One region of the Acidovorax sp. KKS102 genome, then DNA from elsewhere that is predicted to be linked to it. Evidence: predicted binding sites of a transcription regulator. Region 1 holds the regulator's gene; each other region holds the start of a gene.

Region 1 (7,335 bases):
AGATGCAGTACCCGCGTGGGCTCATCCGTTATTCGACCCAGAACGGCGTGGCCAAGCACTGGACGCAGTCGCAGATGTTGCGCCGCGTGCTGCGCCCCCGCGTGCTGATCTACAGCGCCGTGCTGGTCACCCTGTGCGTGGCCATGTTGGCCAGCCTGGTGGTGCGCACGCCGCTGAAGGTGGATGTGGTGCGGGACCGCGCTGCGCTCTCGCGCATCGTGGCAGGTGGCAAGCTGGAGAACATTTACCGGCTGCAGATCATGAATGCCACCGAGGGCGAGCAGCGTTATCGCATCAGTGCGCGGGGCCTGGAGGGGCTCGAAGTGGCTTCCGAGGCTGAAGTGGACATTGGCGCGGCAGAGTCTCGCTGGGTGGCCGTGCGGTTGCAGATTCCTTATGGTTCCGCCACGCCCGGATCGCACGCCGTTCAGTTTGATGTGCAGGCCGTAGGAGCAGCGGCCCATGTCACGGAGAAATCCGTGTTCCTTGTACCGCGCTGAGCGGTATTCCGGTGGGGCCCTTCAGGGCCGCACTTTGACCGATATTGTTGAGGAGTAAAGCACCATGTCTTCAAACCCTGCCATTGCAACCCCGGCGGCAACCGTACCCTGGTGGAAGTTTGGCCATGTGTGGCTGGTGATTGCCGGGCCTCTGATCGTGATCGTGGCGGGCTTTGTGACGCTGTGGCTGGCGATTTCGCGGCCCGACCCCGTGGTGGCGGAGGACTACTACCGCCAAGGCATCGAAATCAACAAGACACTGGTGGCGCCGGAAAAGAGTCTGGCGCCGGCCCTCAAGGCCCGCAACCATGCGGCCACCCCTGTGCAAGACCAACCACGCTGAAACCCCAGGGTCGCACACGCTGGCGACCCCGGCAGCACCAGGAGACAGAACCTATATGTGGACGCAACGCCTGATGTGGATTGCATGGCCCGCCTTTTTGATGGCGGGTGTGCTGGAGATGCTGGTTTTTGCCATGGTGGACCCCCAGGACCTGCACTGGTTCGGGCAGCCTCTGGCGCTGTCGAGGCAGGGGGTGTACACCCTCGCATTTTTTGTGTTCTGGGCCATCACCATGGCCACCAGCGCATTGACCACGCTACTGTCCATGTCCCCGTTTGAGGTCAACCGCTGTCCCGTGCCCGACGGGGAGCGCCCTGACGATTGCCGCAAGACATCGTCGTCTTGCTCCTGAGCCTTTTTCGCCGTTCATGCGGGCATGCGCTGCATGCCGTTTTAAAAGGGACCGGCGGACTTTGGTACGGCCCCGACTCTCAGCCGACGAGGGGCCGTAATCAGTGGCAGGTCTGCTGGCTGTTCACAATGCGTCGCAGGGCATCGGTGTCGAGGATGCGCACATGGCGCTGTTTGACTTCCACGATGCCTTCTTCCACAAACTTGGAGAAGGTGCGGCTCACTGTTTCAAGTTTGAGGCCCAGGTAGCTTCCGATCTCTTCGCGCGTCATGCGCAGCACCAGTTCTGATTGCGAGAAACCCCGTGCATGCAGGCGCTGCACCAGGTTGAGCAAGAAGGCCGCCAGGCGCTCCTCGGCACGCATGCTGCCCAGCAGCAGCATCACACCATGTTCGCGCACGATCTCGCGGCTCATGATCTTGTGCACGTGGTGCTGCAGGGCCGTGACTTCGCGGGAGAGTTCTTCTATGCGGTCGAAAGGCATGACGCAGACCTCGGCATCCTCAAGGGCCACCGCGTCACAGGTATGGTGGTCGTTCACGATGCCGTCCAGCCCGATGATCTCGCCCGCCATCTGGAAGCCCGTGACTTGATCGCGCCCGTCTTCGGTGGCTACACAGGTCTTGAAAAAACCGGTGCGGATGGCGTACAGGGACGTGAAGGACTCGCCATTGCGAAACAGCGTGCCGCCGCGCTTGACCTTGCGGCGGACAGCAACGACCTCGTCAATGCGCTGCAGTTGCTCTTCGTTCAAGCCCACGGGCATGCACAGCTCGCGGAGGTTGCAGTTGGAGCAGGCGACTTTGATGGTGAGCGGGTTCATAGACACATGGGCTTGGGTTAGCGGTCAAGCATATCGCGCTTGCCGTACACGAACCTGAATACAGAGCGCGGGCAAGCGGCTGACCTTCATCAAATTGTCGCCGTATCGCTTGCGGGTTCACTTGATGCAGGTCAAGGACATGTCCCGGAGCCTACGGCACAGTCAAGGTGTACGCAAGGAAATTTCCCCATGACTGCTGTTTCGCCAGACCTTCTGCGCCGCTTTGACGTGCCAGGGCCCCGCTATACATCCTATCCAACTGCCGACCGTTTCGTGGAGGCGTTTGGTCAGGAAGACTATGTGCTGGCGCTGCAACAGCGCCGCTCGGGCACGCTGGCCAAGGCCATGCCGCTGTCCCTGTACGTGCACATCCCGTTTTGCGAATCCTTGTGCTACTACTGTGCCTGCAACAAGATCATCACCAAGCACCATGACCGCGCCGAGGTCTACTTGCGCTACCTGAGCCGCGAGATCGACCTGCACACCGCGCACTGTGGCGTAGGACAGGTGGTGAGTCAACTGCACCTGGGCGGTGGCACGCCCACCTTCCTATCCGATGATGGATTGCGGGAGCTGATGGCCATGCTCAAGCGCAGCTTCACGCTGGCGCCTGGGGGGGAATACTCGATCGAGGTGGATCCTCGCACCGTCAATGCAGAGCGTCTTGCACTGTTGGCTGAGCTGGGTTTTAACCGGCTGAGTTTTGGCGTGCAGGACTTTGATGCCGAAGTGCAGAAGGCTGTGCACCGCATCCAGCCTGCCGAGCAGGTGTTTGCGCTGGTCGAATCTGCGCGTTCGTTGGGCTTTGACTCGGTGAATGTGGATCTGATCTACGGCCTGCCGCGCCAGACGCCCGAGTCTTTTGACCGCACGCTGGCCCAGGTGGCGCAACTGCGGCCTGACCGCATCGCGCTGTATGCCTACGCGCACCTGCCAGAGCGTTTCAAGCCACAGCGCCGCATCATCTCTGCGGAGTTGCCCACGGGCGCGAGCAAGCTCTCCATGTTGTCGCGCTCGCTCGATGCCTTCATGGATGCTGGATACGTGTACGTGGGCATGGACCACTTTGCGCTGCCCACCGATGCACTGGCCGTGGCCAAGCGCCAGGGGCGCCTGCACCGCAATTTCCAGGGCTACAGCACGCAGCCGGACTGCGATTTGATCGGCCTGGGCGTATCGGCCATTGGCCGTGTGGGGGCAACCTACAGCCAGAACTCCAAGACGCTGGATGAGTACTACGACTTTCTGGACCAGGGGCGGTTGCCCGTGGTGCGGGGGCTGGCGCTCACGCGCGACGACCTGGTGCGCCGTGCGGCCATCATGGCCCTGATGTGCCAGGGGGAACTGCTGTTCGAGCCGATGGAGCAGGCATGGCTGATCGACTTCCGCCAGTATTTCGCGGCGGAGTTGGCCCAATTGGAAGGCATGCAGGAGCAAGGGCTGGTGCGCGTTGGGCCAGAGGGCATTGAAGTGACTGCGACCGGTTGGTTCTTCGTGCGGGGCATCGCCATGGTTTTTGACCGCTATCTGCAGGCAGACCGCAACCGCGCCCGGTTTTCGCGCATCATCTGATACCTATGCTTGCCACGGTCGGCTGGACTGCTCTGCTCATGGGACTCGCTGGCGGGTCCCACTGCCTGGCCATGTGCTCCGCGCCCTGTGGAGCGCTCGTGGGGCAGGGCGGCGCGCCACTGGCGGAGGGCAGTGCCGAGCGGGTGGTGCGCTGGGCGCCGCGTGGCGGCGTACTGCAGCGCACCGTGGCCTTTCATGCGGGGCGCCTGGTGGGCTATGCCAGCGCCGGTGCATTGGCGGCCTTGGCCATGGACAGTCTGGCATGGCTGACCCAGCAGACCACCGCGCTGCGTCCCGCCTGGACGCTGATGCACGTGGCGGTGATGGCCTGGGGGCTCATGATGATGGTGCAGTCGCGCCAGCCCGCCTGGGTGGAGCAGGCGGGTCGCTCCGTGTGGGCGCGTGTTCGACCGCTGGTCGGAGCGCCAGGCGGCGTGATGGCGGCGGGGGGCCTGTGGGCCCTGATGCCTTGCGGGTTGCTCTACTCGGCTCTGTTGGTCGCGGCGTTCAGTGGAGGGCCGCTGGAAGGTGCTCTGACCATGGCCCTGTTTGCCGTGGGCAGCGGGGTCTGGCTGGTGGGTGGCCCCTGGGCTTGGAGCAGCCTTCGCAACCGGCTGAATCTCGCACGGGCTCAGTGGGGCACGAGGGCCGCAGGCGCCATGCTGTGCGCGGTCGCTGCCTGGGCGTTGTGGATGGATCTCATTTACAAGCCATCACTCTGGTGCCGCTGAGCGGGCGGCGCTGATCCGTCCACATCCCCCCAGTCGCCCCGGGGCTGGAAGGTGGGCGATGCCTTTGTCGCGGGGACTGGGGCGGTCCAGCCAGGCCCGCTTTCAGTCAAGTGTTGCCGGATCGCTGCGCGGCCTGTCGGTTCTTCGCCACGTCACTGGAACTGGTGATAATCTGCGTAACTATTGGTGGCATTGATGTCGCCATGTATCGTGCGCCTGACGTGAACTCATCCATCCTCATCGACATCAGCCAACTGCGTGTCGGCATGTACATCCAGCTCGACGTGGGCTGGATGCACCATCCGTTCCCGATCAGTAGCTTCCGGGTGGCGTCGTCGGAGCAGATCGCCACCTTGCGCGAGCTGGGGTTGACCGAGGTGCGTTACGTCCCCAAAAAGAGCGATCCAGAACTTCAGGAGCTGGTGCCTGCTGCCTGGAGCGTGCCCGAGATGACAGCCCCACCGCCCAACGGCCTGGATGCGCCCGGGCCTGGGACGGCCACTGTCGTGGACCCTGAGGCTCAGCGTCGCCGCGAGCTACTGGAAGCACAAAACCGGACCTTGGCCGCCTGCAATCAGCGTTTCTCAGAAGCCACGCGGCAATACCAGTCTATGGAGCGTACGGTCTCTGAACACCCGGACCAGGCCAAGGCCAAGGGGGAGGCGCTGGTCTCTGGATGCGTGACAGAACTGCTGGAAAACGGCGATTCCGTCATCCGGCTGCTGTCCGAGGGCGTGGGCGAGCGCAACGGACTGCATTCGATCAATGTGATGGTGGTATCGCTATTGCTGGGGCGATCCTTGGGCATGAAGAGCGAGGAGCTGCACGATCTGGGTGTGGCTGCATTGATCCACGACATTGGCAAGCTCAAGCTGCCGCCCAATCTGCGCCAGCCCACCCCTTCCATGATCCCCATGGAGCGGACACGCTACGAGACCCACGTGGCGGAATCCGTTGCCCTGGCCAAACGCATGGGGTTTGCCGATGCAGTGCTGATGGCCGTGGCGCGGCACCACGAAATGTGTGACGGCAGTGGTTTTCCCCAGCGTCTGAAGGGGCCCGATCTGGGGCGCATGAGCCAGGTCCTGGCGCTGGTCAACCAGTACGACCGCATGTGCAACCCGGCCATGGGAGTAACGGCGCTGACGCCCCACGAGGCGCTCTCCGTCATCTTTGCCCAGCTCAAGGCCCGTTTTGATTCGGTGGTCCTGGGGGCTTTCATTCGCATGATGGGGGTCTACCCGCCCGGCTCCATCGTGCAATTGGTCAATGACCGGTATGCCATCGTGGCCTCGGTCAACTCGTCGCGGCCGTTGCGGCCCAAGGTCATCGTGCACGACCCACGGGTGCCCAAGGAAGAGGCGCCGATCCTGGATCTGGAAACTGTCCCTGAACTGGGCATACGGCGCAGCCTCAAGCCCGCACAACTGCCGCGTGACGCGTTGGACTACCTGTCACCCCGGCAGCGGATCTGTTACTTTTTTGAGCGAGCGGTCAGTCCCGGCCCTGACGAGGCTGCGGCGTGAACGATCTCCAATCGCTCGGGTGGCTGGATGGCCTGCAGGAGGCCGTGTGGCTCCTGGATGAGGCCGGCCATCACATCCTGCAAGCCAATGCATGCGCCGAGCGCCTCACCGGGTTGTCTGCCGCCGCCATGCGAGGGCGGTCTGTGCTGGACTTGGCCAGTACGCCCCAGGAGCTGGCGTTCTGGTCGGAGCCTGTCGATGTGATTGCGCAGGGCGTGACTGCCCACACCAGTTTGTTGCGTGCTGATGGCAGCCTGGTGCCGGTGCAGCGTTGTGTCCGGCGTGTGCCATGGGGGGAGGGTGGTAGCACGGTGCTGCTGCTGACCATGCTTGACCGCAGCCTCCAAGAAACTACTGAGCGCGAGCTGGAGACACTGTTGTCCGAGCTGCGTGCCACGCTGGACTCTGCCGCCGATGGCATGCTGGTGTGTGGACTGGATCGCCGTGTGCGTGCATTCAACCAGCGCCTGGCCCAGCTCTGGAACCTGCCGCGCCAGTTGCTGGTCGAGCGCGACGATGCGGCGGTGTACGCCTTCATGGCGGACCAGGTGTCGGACCCTCGTTTCTATGCCGAGCGCCTGGCAGCCATTGACCGCGAGCCCATGGAGGAGAGCACCGACATTGTTGAGCTGCGCAACGGCGTGGTGCTGGAGATGCGCACGGTGCCGCAGTTCAGTCAGGGCCGCGCAGTGGGGCGTGTGTATTCGTTCCGGGACATCACCCGGCAGACCGAGACGCAGGCCAGCCTGCGTTTGGCCGCGCGCGTGTTTGAGTCCAGCCTGGATGCGATCTTCATCGCCGACAGCCAGCACCGCATCATGCGGATGAACCCCGGGTGTGAGCGGCTGGTCGGCCCTACGGCCAAGGGTTTTGAAGGCTGTGTGGCTGCCTCGCTTTTTGGAGGAGGCTCGGACGCCTCGTTCATGGAGCAGGTGTTGCAGGGCTGGGCCAAGGATGGCTTCTGGGAGGGTGAGTTGTGGCTGCCCCGTGACAACGGCGCTTACTGCGCTGTGCAACTGTCGTGGGTGGCTTTGCGTGATGATGAGGGGCGGCTGGTGCAGAGCATCGGCTTCATGCGAGACCTGACACTGCAGCACGCCGCGCAAAAGCGCATTGAAGAGCTGGCTTACAGCGACGCACTGACCGGTCTTCCCAACCGCCTGCTGCTCTCGCAACGCGTGGATACCGCCATCCAGGGGGCGCGTCAGAGCGATACCGGTTTCGCGATCCTGTTCCTGGATATGGACCGCTTCAAGATCATCAATGACTCCCTGGGGCACCCTTTTGGAGATCGGGTGCTGCAGCTGGTGGCTGAACGCCTGCAGACCTGCTTGCGGCAAACCGACATGCTGTGCCGTCTGGGCGGGGATGAATTTGTCATCTACCTGCATGGGGGTGATGCATCGGTGGCCGAAAGTGTGGCGCGCCGGATTCTGGACGACATGCTCAAGCCCTTCATGCTCGACAGCATGGGCTTCTCGATCCAGT
Region 2 (7,335 bases), 2.6 Mb from region 1:
GACACCGCCGTGTTCTGGAGCATTGCGTTTGCAGGCACCAGCGACCCGTGGGTCACCTGGGCGCTGGGGGACCTGGGCGTGAAGCTGGGGCTGGGGGTGGCGCTGCTGCTGCCATTTCGCCTGCTCATCGGCCGCCAGCTGGCAACGCACCACCGCGCGGCCTGAGCCGCACGGCGCCCGTCTTCTTTCCGCTTCTTTTTACTTGCGCTGCAAAAAGTCCACGGCCAGCGCGGCCAGACTGCGTGCGCCGGTGGGCAGCTGGTCTTCGTCGATGTCGAACAGCGCAGAGTGGTTGGGCGGCGCCTTGGCAAACTCCTTGCCCTTGGGTGGCGCACCCAGGAAGTAGAAGAAGCCCGGCACGACCTTCTGGAACTCCGAGAAGTCTTCGGACCCAGCGACCTTGGGGATCACCATGGTCTTGCCGCCCATCGCCAGGTTCAGCGCGGGCAGCGAGGCCTGCGTGAGCTGGGCGGGGTTGGTGGTCACGGGATAGGCCACGGGGCCAAAACGCACGCTGGCCTTGGCGCCGCTGGCAGCAGCAATCGACTCGGCCGTGGTGGTGATGCGCTTGAGCGCTTCCTGCCGCATGTCTTCGTCAAACGTGCGCAGCGTGCCCAACATCTCCACCTTGTCGGGGATGATGTTGTAGCGCGTGCCGCCCTGGATCTGGCCGATGGTGACCACGGCCGGTTCCTGGCTGATGTTGAGCTGGCGGCTCACCACGGTCTGCAGGCCCATCACCACCTGGCTGGCGGCCACGATGGGGTCGATGGTGGCCCAGGGCGACGAGCCATGGCCACCCCGCCCTTCCACATGGATGGTGATGTTGTCCGACCCGGCCATCAGCGGGCCGCTGCGGTAGCCCACCACGCCACCAGGCAGGTTGGAGGTGATGTGCAGCCCGTAGATGGCCTGCACGTCCTTGAGCGCACCGGCTTCGATCATGGCCTTGGCGCCGAAGCTGGGCACCTTGCCGCTGGCATCGGGCTCCACCGGCGCGCCCTCTTCGGCGGGCTGGAAGATGAACTTGATCGTGCCGGGCAGCTGGGCCTTCATGCCCGCCAGCACTTCGGCCGCGCCCATCAGCATGGCGGTGTGGGCGTCATGGCCACAGGCGTGCATCACAGGCACTTCCTTGCCCAGGTAGTTGGCCTTGGCCTTGCTGGCAAACGGCAGACCGGTGTTCTCCTGCACGGGCAGCGCGTCCATGTCGGCGCGCAGGGCCACCACCTTGCCGGGCAGGCCGCCCTTGAGCGTGCCCACCACGCCGGTGCCGCCCACGCCGGTCTGCACTTCCATGCCCAGCTTCTTCAGGTGCTCGGCCACCAGCTTGGCGGTGCGCACTTCCTGGCCCGAGAGTTCGGGGTGGGAATGGATGTCGCGGCGCCAGTTGACCATCTTGGGCGCCACGGCCGTCACGGCGGCGTCGATGGCCTGCAGGCCGGCGGCATCCAGCGCCTGGGCCTGGGCGGACGATGCGAACGTGAGCCCGCTGAGAAGCAGGCCGGTGGCCAGCGAGATGGCAGAGAGGGGTTTGTGCATGAGGCAGATCCGTGCAGGAAGTGAAAACAAAAGGGAACGCAGCAAAAAACGCACGTTCATGCTACGGGCCCACCCCGCGCTGCAGACAAGCGAAAATGGCCATCCACAGAGCCAATATCGCCATGCCCCGTTCTTCTGTCCTGTCTGCGACGGCACCGGTTTTTCGCATCGACATCCCGCTGCTGCCCGAATCAGCGGTGGGCAACGCACTGCAGTTCATCGACCTCTTGCGCGGCGCCAACCTGCTGGCCGGCCTGCGAGGTGGTGCAGGCTCGCCCCGCCTAGCCTGGCGGCTGCTGGATGCCCAGGGCCAGCCCCTGCCGCACCAGCCGGGCCCGCTGGCGGTCTACACGCAGCCCACGGCGGCGCCGGCCGACAGCCCCGCACAGGCCTGGTTCATCCCCTCGTTCCACGCGGCCGACATCCCGGCCATCCGCGATGTGGCGTCGCGCCACCGCGCCCTCTCGCGCCAGATCGGCATTGCGCTGGATGCCGGGCACAAGGTGCTTACCGTGGGCAACGGTGCCTGGCTGGCGGCGCAGAGCGGGCGCCTGCAGGGCCGCCGCGGCTGCCTGCCGTGGTTCTACCTGGCCGGGTTTGAGCGGGACTTTCCCGAGGTGGGGCTGGACGCCGGTCACGACCTGAGCGATGACGGCCCCTGGCTCAGCTGCGCGCTGCCCCACAGCCTGGGGGAGATGGCGATTGCTCTGGTGCGCCACGCGCTGGGCGATGCGCTGGCCCAGACCTGCGCCAGCGTGCTGCGGCCCGACCACGACCGCGCCCGTGCCGCCCTGCAGGCCAACGCGCAGCAACACATCCCCGCCACACGCGACAGCACCCTGGCCCGCGCCATGGCCTGGATGGAGAACCATCTGGACGAACCGTACTCGCTGGCCCGATTGGCCGAAGCGGCGGCGGTGAGCCCGCGCACCTTGCTGCGGCACTTTCAGCAGGAGCTGTCGCAGTCGCCGCTGGACCACTTGCACAGCCTGCGCTGCGCACGCGCCAAGGTGCTGCTGGAGGTGACGCTGGAGAGTGTGCCCAGCATTGCGGTGGCCTGCGGCTATGCCGACCCGGCTGCGTTCCGCCGCATCTTTGTGCGCTACACCGGCATGGCACCGGGGGAGTACCGCAAGCGCCACGCCTTGCGTGCGCCGCGCAGGCGCTGGCGGGTGGATGTGGGGGCATGAGACGCAGCAGCCTCTCCGCCCCGCTGCGAACGCGGTCCCACCACCGTTCCTCCTTGACCTGAATCAACACCCGCAGCGGACAGCGCGCAACACTGGAAGCCCTTGGGCCGACCATGCATCCGCACGCGCGGCGCAAGGGTTCGCGCCCAGCGCGCCTTCACCGGAGCCACCCCATGTCCACTGCCGCACCGACCACATCCCCGGCACCTGCCCCTGCATCGGCGAGCCTCGCCAAACGGCTCGGCCTGCTCGGCGCCCTGGTGGCGCTGCTGGCCGTGCTGGCCTTGCCCACCCCGGCCGGGTTGCCGGTGGCGGGGCAGACCATGCTGGCCATCCTCGCGTTCGCGGTGATCGTCTGGATGACCGAAGCGCTCGAATACTCGGTGAGCGCGGTGGTGATCGTCGCGCTGATGGTGTTCTTGCTGGCCTACGCACCCAGCGTGGCCAAACCCGATGGCGCGGACATGGGCACGGGCGCGGCGCTGAACCTCGCACTCTCGGGCTTTGCCAACAGCGCCGTGGCGCTGGTCGCTGCCGCGTGTTTCATTGCGTCGGCCATGACCGCCACGGGGCTCGACCGGCGCATCGCGCTCACGGTGCTGTCCAAAGTCGGCGCCCAGACGCACCACATCGTGATCGGGGCCATGGTGGTGGGCTTTCTGCTGTCGTTCATCGTGCCCAGTACCACGGCGCGCGTGGCCTGCCTGATGCCGATCATGATGGGCTTTGTGCTGGCCTTCAAGGTAGACCGCAAGAGCCGCTTTGCCGCGCTGCTGGTCATCACCACGGCGCAGACGGCCAGCATCTGGAACGTGGGCGTCAAGACCGCCGCCGCGCAGAACATGGTGGCCATCGGCTTCATCGAAAAGCAGCTCGGTGCGCAGATCACCTGGGGCGAATGGTTTGTGGCGGCCGCCCCATTTGCAGCCCTGATGACGGTGGCGCTGTTCTTCATCATGACGCGCATGATGAAGCCCGAGATGAAGGAAATTGCGGGCGGGCAGGAGACCATTCGGCAGCAGCTGGCCGAACTGGGCCCGATGACGCTGAACCAGTGGAAGCTGCTGGCCGTGGTGCTGGTGCTGCTGGGGTTCTGGTCCACCGAGAAGGTGCTGCACGACTTTGACACCACCTCCACCACCATTGCTGCCGTGGCGCTGATGCTGTTTCCGCGCATCGGCGTGATGGACTGGAAGCAGTCGCAAAAGGGGTTCCCGTGGGGTACGGTGGTGCTGTTCGCGGTGGGCATCAGCGTGGGCTCTGCGCTGCTGCAGACCAAGGCGGCGGGATGGCTGGCCCAGCTCATCGTGGGCCACCTGGGCCTGCAGATGGCGTCGGCCTTTGCCATCCTGATGCTGCTGTCCGCGTTCCTGATCGTCATTCACCTGGGCTTTGCCAGCGCCACGGCGCTGGCGTCCACCATGATTCCCATCGTCATCAGCGTGCTGTCCACCGTGCAGACGCCTGGCATCAACATCGTGGGCATGACGATGATCCTGCAGTTCGTGGTGAGCTTTGGCTTCATCCTGCCGGTGAACGCGCCGCAGAACATGATCGCCTACGGCACCGACACCTTCGACGCGCACGACTTCGTGCGCACCGGCATCGTGATCACGCTGACCGGGGTGATCCTGCTGGTGGTTTTTGCGCTGACCTACTGGCCGTGGCTGGGGCTGATGGTGACCCGCACCTGACCTGCAGGCTTACCGCAGCGCCTTCTGGCCCCCAGCGGCTGCAGGCAGGCGGAAGGCCTCCACCAGCTCGGCCAGTTGCTGCGCCTGCACGCGCAGGCCTTGCGCGGCGGCGGACGACTCTTCCACCAGCGCGGCGTTCTGCTGGGTCATCTGGTCGAGCTGCGAGACCGCCTCGCCCACCTGGCTGAGGCCCGTGGTCTGCTCGCGGGCGGCAGTGCTGATCTCGCCAATGATGGTAGCCACCTGCTGCACGGACTGGACGATCTCGCCCATGGTGCTGCCAGCGGCGTGGACCAGCTGCGTGCCCTCGTCCACCTGCCGTACGCTGTCGCTGATCAAGCCCCCGATCTCCTTGGCCGCCGTGGCCGAGCGCTGGGCCAAGCTGCGCACTTCGCTGGCCACCACCGCAAAGCCCCGCCCCTGCTCGCCCGCACGGGCCGCCTCCACGGCAGCGTTCAGCGCCAGGATGTTGGTCTGGAAGGCAATGCCATCGATGACGCTGGTGATGTCCGCTATGCGGCGCGACGACAGCGCAATGCCATCCATGGTGCCCACGACACGGTCCACCGCCTCGCGCCCGCGCTGGGCGACGCTGCTGGCGCCAGTGGCCAGGGTGCTGGCCTGCGCAGCCGCGTCGGCGCTGTGGCGCACGGTGGCCAGCAGCTCCTCCATGCTGGCGGCGATCTCTTCGAGGTTGGAGGCCGTCTGCTCGGTGCGGGCCGACAGGTCGCTGTTGCCCGCCGCGATCTCGCTGCTGGCCCCGGCCACCGACGTGCTGGCCTGGCGCATGCCCACCACCAGCTCGGCCAGCCGCGCCTGCATGCCGCCCAGGCGCGCCAGCAGCGCTTGCAGTTCGTCGCGGTTACCCGCCTGCGGCGCGGGCACGGGGGAGGTGAGGTCGCCTTCGGCAATGCGGTCAGTCACTTCGGACGCATGGGCCAAGGGCTGCAGGATGGAGCGCGACAGCAGCCAGGCGCAGGCCAGGCTCAGCAGCAGGCCCACCAGCGAGCCCGCTGCCAGCAGCGTGATGCCCTGGCTCTCGCTGCGGGCCGCAGCGGCGCGCGCCTCGGCCACGCGCTGGCGCTGGTAGTCGGCCAGCTTGTCCACGGCAGCGGCATAGGCGTCAGCGGCAGGGCGCAGCTGGTTGGCAATGGCGTCGGGCGGCAAGGCCTCGCCCGCCTTGCGGCGCTTGACGAGGTCGTCCCGAACCGTGCGAAAGCCGTTGCCGGCCTTGTCAATGGTGTCGAACAAGGCCTGCGATTCCGGGTCTGCCGCCAGCTCGTCCAGGCGCTTGCGTACTTCGGACGAGCGGGCCGAGGTGGTCTTGCGGTCGGCGTCGATGCGTGCCGCATAGGTGGGGTTGTTATCGATCTCCAGCAGCGTTTCGGCGCGGGCCGAGCTGAGCACCACGATGGCGTGCAGCTCCCGCGCCAGCAGCGCGCGCTCGGACGACGCACCGCCCAGGTCGTCCGCAATGTCCTGCAGCCCGGCCAGCCGCCAGATGCCCACCGCCGCCGACAGGGACATGACGAGGCAGACCACACCAAAAGCCAGGGCCAGGCGGACGGCAACACGTGCGTGGGAGATGGACATGGGAGGCTCTCGTGAGGGTGATTGGGACAACGCGGGCCTACCGTTCAGGGAGGCACCCGTCGGGAATGTATCGACAAAAGGTTACAAGTCCTTGAGCCGGCACACAACAGGCCCCACCCTGCCGGAGCGCCAAAGCAACAGCCGCCCAACAGCTGCCCGCACACCCACAAAAAAAGCCGCCACAGTGCAAGACTGTGGCGGCCCTCGGGTCGGTCAGGCGCAGCGCCTGCAGCGGGTTAATGCTGCTGCTGAGCGTTTTGCAACGCAGCAATGCGCTCTTCGATGGGCGGGTGGGTGCTGAACAGCTTGCCAATGCCACCGGCGATGCCCATGGCCGCCACGCTCTTGGGCAGCTCGCCGGGGTGCATGCCGCCCAGGCGGGCCAGCGCGTTGATCATGGGCTGGCGGCGTCCCATCAGCTGGGCAGCGCCTGCGTCGGCGCGGAACTCGCGCTGGCGGCTGAACCAGGCCACGATCATCGCGGCCAGGAAGCCCAGCACGATGTCGAGCACGATGGTGGTCACGTAGTAGCCGATGCCGGGGCCCGAGCTGTTCTCGTCGTTCTTGCGCAGAAAGCTGTCCACCGCATAGCCAATCACGCGCGACAGGAACACCACAAAGGTGTTCATCACGCCCTGGATCAGCGTCATGGTCACCATGTCGCCGTTGGCGATGTGGGCCACTTCATGGCCGATCACGGCCTCGACCTCTTCGCGCGTCATGCCCTGCAGCAGGCCGGTGGACACGGCCACCAGCGCCGAGTTCTTGAACGCGCCCGTGGCAAAGGCATTGGGGTCGCCTTCAAAGATGCCGACTTCAGGCATGCCGATCTGGGCCTGGTCGGCGAACTTGCGCACGGTCTCGACGATCCAGCGCTCGTCGGGCGAGCCGGAGCCGTCGATCACGCGCACGCCCGAGGTCCACTTGGCCATGGGCTTGCTGATGAGCAGCGAGATGATCGCGCCGCCAAAACCCATGACCAGCGCGAAGCCCAGCAGCGCGCCCAGGTTCAGGCCGTTGGCCGTGAGGTAGCGGTTGACGCCCAGCAGGCTGGCCACCACCCCCAGCACGACAACGACGGCCAGGTTGGTCATCACAAACAAAAGGATCCGCTTCATGGAATGGTTTCTCCGTGGGGTAAACAACAACGAGTGTTTGCTGGCTCAGATGGGGGCCGGGTGCCGCGCTTCAAGCGCCGCCACCCTGGGTGACAACGGCACCCGCCCCATGGCCGCGATTGCATCGCGCTATGGTAGGTGCAAACCCCGGCCAGGGCCTTATCACACAAGGCTTGGCGGGAATTACGGCACAGGCGC
Region 3 (7,335 bases), 2.0 Mb from region 1:
GGGGTGTTCGGTGGGGTACTCAACGTGTGCAAAGGCGGTCATTTCGGTTTCCCTTTTCTAACGCTTGTGGCGAGATTGCCGGGCGATGGGGTGATATTAGGGTTTACCCTTTGCATGTTCAAGTTTATATTTTGAATCATTGATATTCATTTCAGTGATGAATATGCTTTGAGACCACCATGACCCCTTTGAACTTCCGCTCCCTGGACCTGAATCTGCTGCGCGTCTTTGACGAGGTGATGGCCGAGCGCAGCCTCACCCGGGCCGCGCACAAGCTCTCCATCACCCAGCCGGCCGTCAGCAACGCCATGCGGCGCCTGCGGGACGTGGTGGGGGATGAACTGGTGGTGCGCAGTGGCCAGGGCGTGGAGCCCACGCCTCGCGCGCTGGCCCTGTGGCCGCCAGTGCGCGAGGCTCTGGCCCATTTGCAGGAGTCCCTGGCGCCCGGTCACTTTGACCCGGCAACGGCCGAGTCCACCTTTGTGCTGGCCATGGCCGATGCCACGGCGGCGACGCTGGTGCCCGCCCTGGTGGAAATCATCGAGCGCGAAGCCCCTGGCATCTCCATTCGCGTGCTGCCGCTCACCACGCGCGACCCCCGGCGCCTGCTAGAGGAAGAGGCGGCCGACATGGCCGTGGGCTACTTTCCCGCAGCGCTGGCCGACCTCACCGCGCGGGCGCAATCGGGCGGCGTGGTGGCCTTTGAAAGTCGCCGACTGTACGACGGCGAATACGTGTGCGTGATGCGCCAGGGCCACCCTTTGGCCGACGCCCCGCTGACGCTGGACACCTACTGCGCCGCGCGGCACATGCTGGTGAGTTTTTCGGGCCGCCCTTTTGGCTTCATCGACGAAGCCCTGGCGTCGCTGGGCCGCGAGCGCAAGGTGGTGATCACGGTCAATCAGTTTTTCACGGCAGGGCGGGTGGTGTCGGGCTCGGACCTGTTGACCGTGCTGCCACGCCACTTTGTGCCGGTGACCGGCATTGCCGACGCCCTGGTGCAACGGGCCCTGCCGCTGGACGTGCCCGCCGTGCACGTAGATGCCCTGTGGCGCCGGCGCGGCCCCCAGCAGGCCGCGATGACCTGGCTGCTGCAGGCCCTCGCGCGGTCAGCGCGACGCACCTTCCCCGGGCAGGACCTGCACGGCACGCCGTAGACTGCACCCATCTGCGCCCAATCTGATGAATATCCAGCTTCTCTCCGACCTCCATCTGGAGGCTCACCCGCACTTTGTGCCCGAACCCGCCCCCGGCGCCGATGTGCTGGTGCTGGCGGGGGACGTGGGCTCCTACCAGCAGGGCTCTCAACTGGACGACGACGACTTCGGCCTGGCCCGGTTTTCGACGTTGCCCCAATATGCAGGCTGGCCGACCCCCGTGCTGTTTGTGCCCGGCAACCACGAGTACGACGCCCAGGACTTCGATGCCGCGCACCTGCGGCTGCGCCAGACCTGCGAGCGCCTGGGCATTGTGTGGCTGGAGCGCGAAACCCTGGTGCTGCAAGGCGTGCGTTTTGTCGGCACGACGCTGTGGAGCGATTTCGACGCACTGGCCGACCATGAGGGCACGACCGACCTCACACGCCGGCTCAAGCTGCGCGACAAAGCCTTTCGCGCGGCCAACTTCTACCTGCGCAAGACCGGGGGCACGCGCCACACAGAGCCGTTTCTGGCCGAGCCCATGCGCGAGCAGGCGCTGGTCTGCCAGCAGTGGCTGCGCGATGTGCTGCAGCAGCCTTTTGACGGCCCCACCGTGGTCGTCACCCACTTTGCGCCCAGCCTGCGCAGCGCCGACCCCCGCTACGGTCTGGTGCCTGGCACAGCAGGGTTTTGCAACGCACTGGACGACCTGCTGATGCACACCCCGCTGTGGCTGCATGGCCACCTGCACGCGCCGAGCGACTACACCGTGCAGGGCCAGCGCAGCGACGGATCGCCCTGGCAGTGCCGGGTGGTGGCCAACCCGCTCGGTTACGCACGCAAGGGCGAGCAGGCAGCGTTTCAGCCGCGCTGCGTGGTCACCGTATGATCAGCATGCGGTTCGTACGAATCCGCCACGCGCCGAACAGAACAACATGACCCAGGTCAAGACAACAGGCACCCGCGCAGAGTAGTCTGCCCCATCCCTTTTCGGAGAACACCATGAACATCCTGCTTGCTGTCGATGGCAGCGCCTACACCAAGAAAATGCTGGCCTACCTGGCCACCCACGAAGAACTGCTGGGCGGCACCCACACCTACACCGTGCTGACGGTGCAGGCCCCGCTGCCTCCCCGCGCCCGTGCCGCGCTGGGCAAGGAAGTGGTGGACAACTACCACGCCGAAGAAGCCGAAAAAATCCTCGCACCGGTGTGCAAGTTCCTCGGCCGCCATGGCGTGGATGCCAAGCGCAGCGTCAAGGTCGGCGCGGTGGGCGAAACCATCGCCAAGGTGGCAGACACCGGCAAGTTCGACCTGTTGGTCATGGGTTCGCACGGCCATGGCGCCATCGCCACGCTGGTGATGGGCTCGGTGACCACCCAGGTGCTGGCGCACAGCAAGGTGCCGCTGCTGATCGTTCGCTGAACGCGCGGGTCCGCTGCGCAACCGCGCAACACCGTCCAAAAGCCCTGCCTTGCAGGGCTTTTTTTCATCTCGTTACGACTGAATGGTTATTGAATAACCAATCAGTTTACTTTCGTACCAAATGGTTATACATTCGCGCCACGCCCATCTTGGCGTGTCAATTCCATCGAAACCGAGAGGAACGACCCATGAAGAAGACCCTGATTGCACTCGCTCTGACCGCTGGCGCCACCTTCAGCGCCATGGCGCAAGACATCGTCGATACCGCTGTGAAAGCGGGCAACTTCAAGACCCTGGTGGCCGCCGTGCAGGCCGCCGGTCTGGTGGACACCCTCAAGGGCCCCGGCCCATTCACGGTGTTTGCCCCCACGGACGAAGCCTTCGCCAAGATCCCCAAGGCCACGCTGGACGGCCTGCTGGCCGACAAGGCCGCACTGACCAAGGTGCTGACCTACCACGTGGTGCCCGGCAAGGTCATGGCCAGCGACGTGAAGGCCGGCAAGGTCAAGACCGTGCAAGGCCAGGAACTCACAGTGAGCACGAGCATGGGCGTGATGGTCGACCAGTCCAAGGTCATTGCCACCGACGTGGCCGCTAGCAACGGCGTGATCCATGCGATCGACACGGTGCTGATGCCCAAGTAAGCCACCGGCACCACCGCTCTTTTCACCCACCATCCATTCACGAGGAGAAGCCGCCATGAATACCGTATTCAATCGCCGCACCGTCCTGATGGCTGCCGCCCTGGGCGCCAGCACCACCCTGCTGCAAGCCTGTGGGGGCGGAGACGACGAGCCCCAGCGCAACATTGTCGAGCTGGCCCAAAACACCCCCGAGCTGAGCATCCTGGTCGAAGCCGTGGTCGCTGCGGGCCTCGCGCCCACGCTGAGCACGGGCACGCTCACCGTGTTTGCGCCCACCAACGCAGCGTTTGCCGCGCTGCTGACCGAACTGGGTGTGACCAAGGAAGCGCTGCTGGCCAACAAGCCCCTGCTGACCGCCGTGCTCACCTACCACGTGCTGGGCAGCAAGGTGATGCGGGCCGATGTGCCCTTGGGCAAGGCGATCACGCCGGTGTCGGGCGGCTTCTTCAAGATCGAGTCGAACAACGGCCTGAAGATCACCGACGGCCGCAATCGCGTGAGCACCATCACCAGCACCGACATCCAGGCCAGCAACGGCGTGGTGCATCTGGTGGACAAGGTGCTGCTGCCCGCCGACAAGGACATCGTGGCCACCGCCTCGGCGCTGCCCGACTTCAGCATCCTTGTCGAGGCCGTGGTGGCCGCCGGGCTGGTGAGCACACTGCAAGGCGCTGGGCCCTTCACCGTGTTTGCGCCCACCAACGCAGCGTTTGCTGCCTTGCTGACCGAGCTGGGCGTGACCAAGGACGCGCTGCTGGCCAACAAGACCCTGCTGACCCAGGTGCTGACCTACCACGTGGTGCCCGCGCGCGTGCTCAAGGCCGAAGTGCCCGTGAACACCGCCATCACCACCGTCCAGGGCCAGACCTTCACCATCAACTCCAGCTTGGTGATCACCGACCAGAACATGCGCACCAGCAACATCGTGGCTACCGACGTATTCACCAAGAATGGCGTGATCCACGTGGTGGACAAGGTGATCCTGCCGAAGTGACAGGATCCCAGGTGCTGCGCGCCCCCACCGGCGCAGCACCCACACAGCAAAAAGCCCGGCGTGCCGGGCTTTTTTTATCGATGCGGCTTATCGTGCCGCCATGTCAACGCGCTGCCAGCCCGTCAAAACAGGTGCGCACCACCAGGTCCACGATTTCGGCGTCCGAATACTGCCCGCCTTCCTTGAGGAAGCTCACTACCGGGTCGCAGGCGCGCGCATACAGCGTGTAGAGCACCACCAGCGGCGGCAGCGTGGGGCTGATCACCCCCTGGGCCTGGGCCTGGGTGATCCACTCCCCGATCTGGTCGCTCACCGCCACCAGCCCGTTCAGGTAGTCCTTGTTGGCCATGAGCACCGCGCGCAGCGTGGAGTTGCGGCTGGGCAGCAGGGGCATCTCGTTGGTCAGCAGACGTTCCAGCGACCAGCGCACCAGCGCATGCAGCTTCTCCAGCGGCGGCATTTCGGCGGGCAGGCCTGCCAGGTAGGTCTGCACGCGCCCCAGGATCTGCACCATGGCGGCACTGCACAGTTCTTCCTTGCTGCAGAAATGCTTGTACAGGCTGGCCTTGGCGATGCCGACGGCGTTGGCCACGTCGTCCATGGTCATGGCGTCGAAGGCCTTTTCACCCAGCAGGCGGCAGGCGGACTGGAGGATGGCATCCTCGCGGGCCTGGTGCATCTGCTCCTTGAACGAAACTTTGGGTTGCGGCGTTTGCATGGTGTCCATTTTATACATTGCAGTAAAAAATAAATGACGAAGTTGCAATGCAACTACGTCGTTCACGTTTTTGACAGCACAAAACGTGCCGCGCACCCCGCCGCAGGGGCGCAGCCAGACGGCCTTTGAACACGTTCTTAGGACACCAGCGCCTGGGCCGCAGCGCTGGTCAGTGCCGACGACAACGCATCCAGCAACTCGGACTCCAGGTTCCAGCAATGCCAGTACAGCTGGATCGGCAGCGACCGGCCGGGGGCCAGATCCACCACGCTGCCATCGGCAATGGCACCCCGTGCCAGCAGTTCTGGCACCACGCCCACGGCCCAGCCAGCGGCCACCGCGCGCATCTGCGCCTCGGAGCCCGGCACAAACAGGTGGTTGAGCGCCACGCGCTTGAGGCCAAACGCACGGGCCACGAACTCGGCCGCCATGTCGTCCTTGCGGTTGAACGACAAAAACGACACGTCGCGGAAGTTGTGGGGCGTCAGCCCCTGCGGCAGGTACTGCTGTGCGTAACTGGCCGACGCCACCGCCACATAGGGCATGGCCCCGAGCGGCACCATCTTGCAGCCACGCAGCGCCTGCTTGAGCGTGGTCACGCAGCCCAGCACCTGCCCGGAGCGCAGCCATTCCTGCGTGAAGTCCTGGTCGTCCACGATGATTTCGAGCGGCAGGCGCTGGCGCACCAGGTCGTGCAGAGCACCCATGGCCCAGGTGGCGATGCTGTCGGCGTTGATGGCGATCGAGATGCGCTCGTCTTCGCGCGATCCGCCCGGTGCGCTGGGCGCCAGCTCCTGCAGGTCGCGCTCCAGGTCGGCGCGCAGCAGGCGCATCTGCTTGGTGTGCTTGAGCAGCAGCTGCCCGGCCGACGTGGGCCGCAGCGGGCGGCTGCGCACGATGAGTACCGAGCCCACCTGCGCCTCCAGCGCGCGCAGGCGCTGCGAGACGGCCGACTGCGTGACGTTCAGGCGCTGCGCAGCGCGCTCGAAGCCGCCCTCTTCAACGATGGCGGCAAGGCATTCCAGGGCGGCGGGATCGTAGGTGCTCATGGTCTCGGACTCGAACAAAAGAGGGTTGTCTCCTCAGCGCTATCCATTAGGTGCGCTGATGTTTTTGGAGTAAGTTTAATTTTGCTTTTAGTTGAATGCAATGTCGCGCACACTGCGCCCCATCGTGTCCCGCACTGGGGCGGGTGGCACGCAAAGGCTCACAAGGCATTCCGCATATGAAAACCATTGTTCTCGGCGCCGGCATCATCGGCATCAGCACAGCGTGGCACCTGCTGGAACGCGGTCACGAAGTCATCGTGATCGACCGCCAGCCCGATGCAGCACTCGAAACCAGTTTTGCCAACGCGGCGCAGATCTCGGTGAGCTACTGCGAGCCCTGGGCCAACCGCGAGGCGCCGCTCAAGGCGCTCAAGTGGATGTTCGACAAGGAAGCGCCGCTGCTGTTTCGCCCGCAGATGGACTGGCAGCAATGGCGCTGGGGCCTGCAGTTCCTGGCGCAGTGCAACGATGCGGCCTTCGAGCGCAATGTGCAGCAGATTGTGGCGCTGGGCGCCTACAGCCATGCCGCGCTGAAGGACCTGGTGAAAACCACCGGCATCGAATACAACCGGCTCGAACGCGGCATTGCCCACTTCTACACCGACCAGAAATCGTTTGACGCCGCAGGCCATGCCGTGGAGCTGATGCGCAAGCACGGCGTGCAGCGCCGCCTGGTCAGCCGCGACGAGCTGCTCAAGATCGAACCGGCCTTCAAGGCCTACGGCGACAAGATCACCGGCGGCACCTATACCAGCACCGACGAGAGCGGCGATGCACGGGTCTTCACCCAAGAGCTGGCCCGCCGCTGCGCGGCACGGGGCGTGCAGTTCCTGTACGGCCACGATGTGCTGCGTCTGAACAAGATTGGCAATGCTATTGATTCAGTAGCAGTCATGCCAAATTCCGCTAGCGCAAGCGGCAAAAAGGACTTCATATTGAAGGCGGACGCCATTGTGGTGGCCTGCGGCTCGTACAGCGCGCCGCTGCTGCGCAGCGTGGGCGTGGACCTGCCGATCTACCCCGGCAAGGGCTACAGCGCGACCTTCCCGCTGCTCAAGCCCGAGGGTGCGCCCATGGTCTCCACCATTGACGACGGCAAGAAGATCGCCATGAGCCGCCTGGGCAACTTCCTGCGCGTGGCGGGCACCATCGAACTGAATGGCTGGGACCTGACCCTCGACAGCTCCCTGGCCCGCGCGCGCTGCCACATGCTGTCGCGCCGCATCGAGGCCATCCTTCCCGGCGTGTGCGACACCCGCACGCCCGAGGAAGGCGGCAACCCGCAGTACTGGACCGGCCTGCGCCCCGCCACGCCCACCAACATCCCGTTCATCGGGCGCACCCGCGTGGGCAAGCTCTGGGTGAA
Region 4 (7,335 bases), 2.2 Mb from region 1:
CGTGCCCGACTACGCACTGCCGCGACTGGGCGAGCGCTTCTTCACCACCGCGCGGCCGGGCGGCGAGCGCAGTGGATCAGGGCTGGGGCTGGCGATTGTGCAGCGCGTGATGGCGCTGCACGGCGGGCAGATGGTGGCGCGCAATACGGCGCCGGGGCTGCGGGTGGCGCTGGAGTTCCGCAGGGCCTAAACGGCGCAGGTCGGGAGGCGGGGCTGGGCCTGGAGAAATTCGACCAGATCGCCCACCGTGGTCACTTTGCCGAACAAGGGGTTGGCCGATGTGTCGGCCAGGCTGCGGCGGGCCCGCTGGGCCATGTCTGCGACCAGGTCATCCAGGTCGTCAGCGTCCAGACGCAGGTCGCACTGCAGGTTGTCGGTCAATTTCAAAGGCACGGCAACTGCGGCAGACAGGCTGCGCTGCAGTTCCTCGTACACCGCGCGCACCACCCAGGTGTCCACCCGGCGGCAGTCGATGGAGCGGGCAAACTGGCAAATCGACTCCCCCGCCCGGCTTTGCGCCATGCGGGCCAGGCGCAGGGCCTCGCGCCGGCTCAGGACGGCCACCAGACTGCCGAGCGCCAGGAGCGAGCCGCCCACCGCCACGGGATGCGTCCAGAACACGGCCATGAAGGCCACCGCCATCACGGCCAGAAAGCACCGCGCCGGCCAGCGCAAGGGCGGGCGGACAGCCACCGGGGGTATGAAGCGGGACGCTGTATTTCGCATGGCACTCCCCAGGTGGATGACACAGGCGGTCGATTCTGCCAGCGCCCCACTTCGCACTTCGCACGTCACCCCCGCCACTTCACACTGGCCTCACAAACTTCATAGCGCCCTCACAGCGCGCCACAACACTGCCCCCACAACAGTCACTTGTGGAGGATCTTTTGTTCAAACACCCCTTGTTCACCAAGCTGGCGGCGCTGACCGCTATCACCGTGTTGCTGCTCTTTGGCCTGGGCCTGATCGAAGACGTGGTGCGCGACCGGCTGCGCTACCGCAGCATCACCGCGCAAAGCGTGGCCGAGAGCCTGGCCGGGCCGCAGACGCTGATGGGCCCCATGATCCACAGCGCCTGCGTGGAAAGCTGGGATGAAGAAGTCGGCAAGGGCGACGAGCGCCGCATGGTCGAAAGGCGCCGCGAGTTCATCCTGACCGCCATGCCCGAGCAGCTCAAGCTCACCACCGGCGCCGCGATGGAAGAACGCGCACGCGGGCTGCACAAGGTGAACACCTACAACCTCAAGGCCAACGTGACGGCGCAATGGGGTTCGCTGGCCAGCCTGCTGCCGCAGAGCAGCATGAAGAATTCGCGCATGCACTGCGGCGCACCCATCGTGATGATGGCCGTGGGCGACGCGCGCGGCATCCGCACCGCGCAGTTCACCATGGGCAGCCAGGCGCTGGCGCTCAAGCCCGGCACCTTCCACCCCACCTACAGCCGAGGCCTGCACGCGGTGCTGCCCGAATCCGTGCGTGGCAAGGCCGATGGCCTGACCGCCACGCTGGACCTGGAACTGGTGGGCACCGAGCGCCTGGCCATCGTGCCGCTGGGGGGCAACACCGAGGTGCTGATGACCAGCAGCTGGCCCCACCCGTCGTTCGCCGGGCGCTTTCTGCCTTCGGAACGCGAGGTCAAGAAGACCGGCTTTTCGGCCCAGTGGCGCCTGTCGTCGCTGGCCACCACGGCGCAGGCCGACATTGCGAATGGCAAGCGCATCTGCCTGGGCGCCGATGAGGGCAGCGACTATGCACACAGCGGGGCCACGCCGGGCGACTGCGCCGACAGCTTCAGCGTGGCCTTCATCGACCCGGTGAACCCCTATTCCCTCTCTGACCGCGCCACCAAGTACGGCGTGCTGTTCATCGCCCTCACCTTCGTGGCCGTGGGCCTGTTCGAGCTGATGAAGAAGCTGCGTGTGCACCCGGTGCAGTACCTGCTGGTGGGCAGCGCGCTGTGCAGCTTCTTCCTGCTGCTGGTGAGCCTGTCGGAACACCTGCCGTTTGGCATCTCCTACGCGGTGGCCGCCAGCGCATGTGTGCTGCTGCTGGCCTACTACGCCAGCCACATGCTGGGTGGGCTCACGCGCGGGGTGCCGCTGGGGGCGGGCATTGCGCTGCTGTATGGCCTGCTGTACGTGCTGCTGCAGCTGGAGCAGACGGCGCTGGTGGTGGGGGCGATTGCACTCTTCCTGGTGCTGGCGGCGGTGATGGTGCTGACGCGCAAGGTGAACTGGTACGGGCTGTCGCAAGGTGGCACGCCCCCGCGCCCCACCATGCCACCGGTGCAGCGCCCTGCAGCGCCCCGCACGGAGGCTGCATGAACGCCACCGCCACCCACACCACACGCTGGGCCCAGTACCTGGCGCAGGCCCAGGCCCTGACGCCGCCCGCCAGCACGGGCCCCGCGAGGGGCCCCGCGCTGACCGCCGCCGAAGCGGCCCGCGTGCAGCGCCACCGCGATCAGTTGATGGCGGCCCTGCGATCGCAGGACCGGCTGGCCTTGCACTGTGCCAAGCAGCAGGTGCTGGACGCAGCCTTTTGCCCCCGCCGCACCGAGGCGGACCTTGACCCCGGAGGGTCTGTGGCCGGCGCTGCAGATTCGCCCGCCCTGCGCCGGGCGCTGCGCGACCTGGCGTGGCGCACGGCGGCATTGCTGTTGCCGCGCAGCCCGGAGTGCTGAAGATGCCCCAGGAGGCCGTACGCAGGCCCCTGGGCGCAATTTTTAATAGAAATGGCCGGTAGCGCTAGTGCAATATGCGCCAACAGCTATCAAAAAACAGAGCGCTTACACCACTACGGTGCGGCTGCGCCCCTCGCGTTTGGCGGTGTAGAGCGCAGAGTCGAGCAGGCGCAGGGTGATGTCCAGCGGCCGCAGCGGGTCGAACAGCGTGAGCCCCATGCTGACCGACAGCACCAGCGCCGGCTCGATACCGGGCAGCGGGTGGGCAGCCAGCGCCGCATGCACACGCTCGGCCACCACCTGTGCCTGGTCGAGCCCGGTGGCGGGCAACAGGGCCAAAAACTCCTCGCCGCCCCAGCGCCCCAGCACATCGGCCGCACGGAAGACATCGCGGCACAGGGTGGCAAACAGCTGCAGCGCCTGGTCACCCACATGGTGGCCGTACACATCGTTCACGCGCTTGAAGTGGTCCAGGTCCATCATCAGCAGGCTGGCTGGCTCATTGCCGCGCTGCAGCAGTGCCCATTCCTGGCGCAGGCGATCGGTGAACGAGCGGCGGTTGGCCAACCCGGTCAGCACATCGGTGTGGGCCAGCACCGCCATCTGGTGGCGCGCCGCCTCCAGCTCCATCAGCATCTGGCCCTGGCGGTCGTTGGCACGCTTGAGCTCCAGCAGCCGGATCACCTGGCGCGCCAGGGCGGACAACAGGTCCTGCACCTTGGCTGACAGCTCGCGCGGCCGGTGGTCCAGCACGCACAGCGTGCCCAGCACAAAGCCATCGGGCGTGACCAGCGGCGCCCCGGCGTAAAAGCGCAGGGGGTTCTTCTGCGTGACGATCGCATAGTGCGCAAAGCGCGGGTCTTGTGCCAGGTCGGGCACGATGAAGACGCCGGACTGGCGGATGGCATAGCGGCACACCGACTCGCTCAGCGGGGTTTCGCGCAGCGCAAACCCCCGGGCGGCCTTGAACCACTGGCGCTGGCTGTCCAGCAGGCTGATCAATGCCACCGGCGCTTCGCACACGTAGCCCGCCAGGTCGGCCAGCTCGTCGTAGGCGGGCTCCATGGGCGTGTCGAGAATGCCGTAGCGCTGCAGGGCCTGGAGACGGGCCGTGTCGTCGCAGGGGTCGTCGGGAGGGGTGGTGTCGGCCATGATGCGAAGCGGCCGCGCCGCCCCCAATTGCCTTGAGATGGGGCAGCATGCCACACAAGCAGGACGGCTGCACGGGTGGAAGCCCGATGGCCCCTGGGTCACGCCAGAGTGGTGCTCTGGCCCTGCAGTGCCTGCCTCTCGTTTGTTCGTTCAGCGTCTGCTGGCGCTTGCCGCTGCGGGCGGACAGCGCAGCTGTGTCGCGGTCAGGCAGCCACAGCGGGCGCGATATCGCGTTGGGCAGCGGGCTCGCTGGCACCCGCGGCGTCGGCGTCCGAACACGTGGCCCCACCGCAACCGTGGATCAACGCACCCGGCAACGCGCCGGGAGCGTGCACCACGCCGGTCACAGGGTCAAACCCCACGCGACGCAGGTGCAGGGCCAGCGAGGCATCCATGCTCTGGGCATGCTGCGGAAACCACAGCGCCAGCTCGCTGGCCATGACGCGCAGCACCTTCAGGTCGCCCTGCTCGGCGCGGGCAGTGCCTTCACGCATCACCTGCAGCACCACCTTGTGCTGCATGCTGTGACAGTTGCCCGATGCAAATCGGGTGGAGGCCATCCAGTCGTCTTCCTGCCCGAAATGCTGCTCGGTGTGCTCCACCAGCGTACGCCAGCGGGGCAGCAGCTCTGCGTCGCGGGCCTGGTCCACGGCGGCCAGCAGGTCGACAAACTCCCGGTGGGTGTCATCCATCAGGGGCAGGTCGAGGTTCAGTGCATCAGACCATTCGAGGTGGGCCATGGGACTCCTTGGGCGGGCGGCAGATCAAACGAAGCTGCGAGCTTAGAAGCCCCGGCCCGGCCGGGTGTTGATGCAGGTCATGGCATCCCCATACGCAGCCAAACCCTGCGCCGCGCGCAGCGGGCAGGGCCTGGTACAGCCTGGTAGGGCAAGCGATCAGGTCAGGCGCTCAGCGCCTGGCCGATCAGCTCTGGCCGTACATGCGCTTGGCGTCGTCCACACACTTGGACTTGAGGTCGCCACTCATGGCATCGCAGCGCTCCTTGGCGGCCTTGTAGTTGGCTTCGTTCTTCTCGGCGGCGGCATCCTTGCGGGCCTCGGCCACGTTGGCAGCCTTCTCGGCGGCCGTGTCTGCAGGCTTGGCCTGGGCGGCGGCCACCTTGGCGTTTTCCTTGGCCTTCACGTGTTCGGCCTTGGCATCCTTCACGCACACGTCCTTGGCATTGCCGGTCAGGTCGTCGCACTTTTCCTTGGCGACGGCGTAGGCGGCATCGGCGCGGGCTTCAGCGACCTTCTGGCTGGCCTTGGCGCTGGGCTTGTACTGGGCTTCAAGTTCCGCCTTGGCCACGTCTTCCGCGCCCTTGGCTTCCTTCACGCAGATGTCCTTGGCGTTGGCCTTGAGGGCATCGCACTTTTGCTTGTTCATCTTGTAGTCTGCCGAGATGCTTTCCTTGGCGGCCTTGTGTTCCGCAGGGGTCATGGCAAAAGCGGTGGTAGCCATCAGACCAGCTGCGCAGGCGGCGATCAGTGTGCGTTGGAATGTCATGGTTTTCTCCTCGATGAAATTGAATGCAATGGATGTGAATCTTGTGGGGGCGGTATGCCAGGGGTGGCCTGGCCGGGCGCGGGGCGAAGGCCCCGCAGCGCGGTCGCGCTGTTTGCGCTATCAGTCGTTGAAGCGGAAGTCGGGGTGGCGGTCTTGCCATTCCTTGAGCTGCTTTTCAGCCGCATCGCGTGCGATGCCCTGGCGCTCTTGCAGCTTGCCCAGGAACTGTTCGCGCTTGCCGTCGATGACATCGAAATCGTCGTTGGTGAGCTTGCCCCACTGTTCGATCATCTTGCCCTTGAACTGCTTCCAGTTGCCCTTGATGGTGTCTTCATTCATGGTGTGACTCCTTGTGCGAATTTCGCTTCAGCCATCCACTCGAAGTGCGTGGAACCTTTGCGTGATGCGATGGAGTTCACTGTAAAAATGATCTGGCGCCGACGCCGTAGTCCGCTCCACGCAGCACGCGTCAGCACAGGACTACGGGCGTGACGGACATCGCCGATGCAGTGGCTCTGGCCCTCTGGCGAAGGCCCAACGCCGCCCCTGCAAGGTACAAAGTGTTGCAATGGCCCATCATTCAGACCCTGGGCGCGGCAGGCATTGCTGAGGCGTGTTTCGCTTGGTAACACTTGTGTTTCCAGGCGAGCGCGGCGTGTGATTTAGTCACGGCTGTGCTGCCAGCGGCAGACTTTTGACCACGACCACCATGACACATCCATACGAGGAGACTCTGACAACTGCGGTTGCAGAGGCACCTGAGGGCCAGCCCCTTCCCAACGAATCAACAGCCACCAGCAGTCGGGCCCATGCGCCCCTGCTGACGACGCTGTTCGCGTCCACTGCCTTGGCCGCCTGTGGCGGGGGCGGGGGCGACAGCACGCCGGGTACGGGCGCACCCGGCACCCCAGGCACACCCGCACCCACCACCCCGCCCCTGGGCAACTACGCACACCCTTCAGCCACGTCGGACAACGAGGCCGCCCGCTTTCTGCTGCAGGCCCAGTTCTCGGCATCGACCGCCGAAATCGCGGCGCTGCGCGCCACCACCTATGCAGACTGGCTGGAGAGCCAGTTCAATGCGGGCCCCAGCCAAGGCGGCTGGGACTGGCTGAACCAGCGCGGCTACGCAGACATCAGCAATGACACGGCCTACTACGACAACTCCTACCCCGCCGACTACATGATCTGGTACCAGCTCATGAAGTCGCCGGACGGACTGCGCAAACGGGTGGCACTGGCGCTGTCCGAGATCTGCGTGGTCTCGCTCAGCGGCGTGGACATCACCTGGCGCTGCCACGCCATGGCCTGGTACTGGGACCAGCTGGTGAACAACGCTTTCGGCAACTACCGCTCCGTACTGGAGAACGTGACGCTGAACGCGGCCATGGGTTACTACCTCAACACCCGTGGCAACCAGAAGGAAAACCCCGCCACGGGCCGTCAGCCCGACGAAAACTATGCCCGCGAGGTCATGCAGCTCATGTCCATCGGGCTGGTCGAACTGAACATCGACGGGACTCCCAAGAAGGACGGCTCGGGCAAGCCCATTGACAGCTACACCATGAACGACGTGACCAATCTGGCGCGCGTGTTCACGGGCTACGACTACGACCAGACGCAGAACGTGCCCACCACCGTGCCAGGCACCACACGGGTGGTTTCCAACACCACCTTTGCCCGGCTGCCCATGGCACTCAATGCCTCGCGCCACTCCACGCTGGCGGCGACATTCCTCGGAACGACGATCCCCGCCAACACGCCCGGCGCTGCGGCCCTTAAGACCGCGCTGGACACCTTGTTCAACCACCCCAACGTGGGGCCGTTCATCGGCAAGCAGCTCATCCAGCGGCTGGTCACCAGCAACCCGTCTCCCGCCTACGTGGCGCGCGTGGCGGCAGCCTTCAACAACAACGGCGCCGGTGTGCGGGGTGACCTGCGCGCTGTGGTCAAGGCCATCTTGCTGGACGACGAAGCCCGCTCGCCCGCAGGCC

Evidence for each region. The regulator FNR, encoded in region 1, switches genes on or off when oxygen is low (the NO sensors DNR and NnrR bind a similar motif). The targets are predictions, from matches to a motif close to TTGATNNNNATCAA.
Region 2: the regulator FNR is predicted to act here: its motif matches at 2,786-2,799, upstream of C380_RS03500 (DASS family sodium-coupled anion symporter).
Region 3: the regulator FNR is predicted to act here: its motif matches at 2,075-2,088, upstream of C380_RS00855 (universal stress protein).
Region 4: the regulator FNR is predicted to act here: its motif matches at 4,643-4,656, upstream of C380_RS01700 (hemerythrin domain-containing protein).

Annotation. Positions count from the first base shown of each region.
Region 1 is NC_018708.1:3,389,873-3,397,207, reverse strand. Features, by position in the region: gene ccoG (cytochrome c oxidase accessory protein CcoG) at 1-500, shown strand, start outside; gene C380_RS15560 (FixH family protein) at 565-843, shown strand; gene C380_RS15555 (hypothetical protein) at 899-1,195, shown strand; gene fnr (fumarate/nitrate reduction transcriptional regulator Fnr) at 1,296-2,018, opposite strand; gene hemN (oxygen-independent coproporphyrinogen III oxidase) at 2,208-3,590, shown strand; gene C380_RS15540 (sulfite exporter TauE/SafE family protein) at 3,596-4,321, shown strand; gene C380_RS15535 (HD-GYP domain-containing protein) at 4,543-5,847, shown strand; gene C380_RS15530 (EAL domain-containing protein) at 5,844-7,335, shown strand, end outside.
Region 2 is NC_018708.1:772,638-779,972, reverse strand. Features, by position in the region: gene C380_RS03515 (VUT family protein) at 1-165, shown strand, start outside; gene C380_RS03510 (amidohydrolase) at 199-1,542, opposite strand; gene C380_RS03505 (GlxA family transcriptional regulator) at 1,665-2,732, shown strand; gene C380_RS03500 (DASS family sodium-coupled anion symporter) at 2,906-4,426, shown strand; gene C380_RS03495 (methyl-accepting chemotaxis protein) at 4,436-6,019, opposite strand; gene htpX (protease HtpX) at 6,256-7,137, opposite strand; gene C380_RS03485 (DUF3025 domain-containing protein) at 7,321-7,335, opposite strand, start outside.
Region 3 is NC_018708.1:176,373-183,707, reverse strand. Features, by position in the region: gene C380_RS00870 (hypothetical protein) at 1-42, opposite strand, end outside; gene C380_RS00865 (LysR family transcriptional regulator) at 180-1,157, shown strand; gene C380_RS00860 (metallophosphoesterase) at 1,183-2,028, shown strand; gene C380_RS00855 (universal stress protein) at 2,142-2,564, shown strand; gene C380_RS00850 (fasciclin domain-containing protein) at 2,753-3,208, shown strand; gene C380_RS00845 (fasciclin domain-containing protein) at 3,264-4,202, shown strand; gene C380_RS00840 (TetR/AcrR family transcriptional regulator) at 4,306-4,929, opposite strand; gene C380_RS00835 (LysR family transcriptional regulator ArgP) at 5,058-5,969, opposite strand; gene C380_RS00830 (D-amino acid dehydrogenase) at 6,146-7,335, shown strand, end outside.
Region 4 is NC_018708.1:376,453-383,787, reverse strand. Features, by position in the region: gene creC (two-component system sensor histidine kinase CreC) at 1-190, shown strand, start outside; gene C380_RS01720 (hypothetical protein) at 187-726, opposite strand; gene creD (cell envelope integrity protein CreD) at 888-2,324, shown strand; gene C380_RS01710 (hypothetical protein) at 2,321-2,683, shown strand; gene C380_RS01705 (sensor domain-containing diguanylate cyclase) at 2,789-3,835, opposite strand; gene C380_RS01700 (hemerythrin domain-containing protein) at 4,039-4,575, opposite strand; gene C380_RS01695 (hypothetical protein) at 4,760-5,341, opposite strand; gene C380_RS01690 (CsbD family protein) at 5,462-5,680, opposite strand; gene C380_RS01685 (DUF1800 family protein) at 6,051-7,335, shown strand, end outside.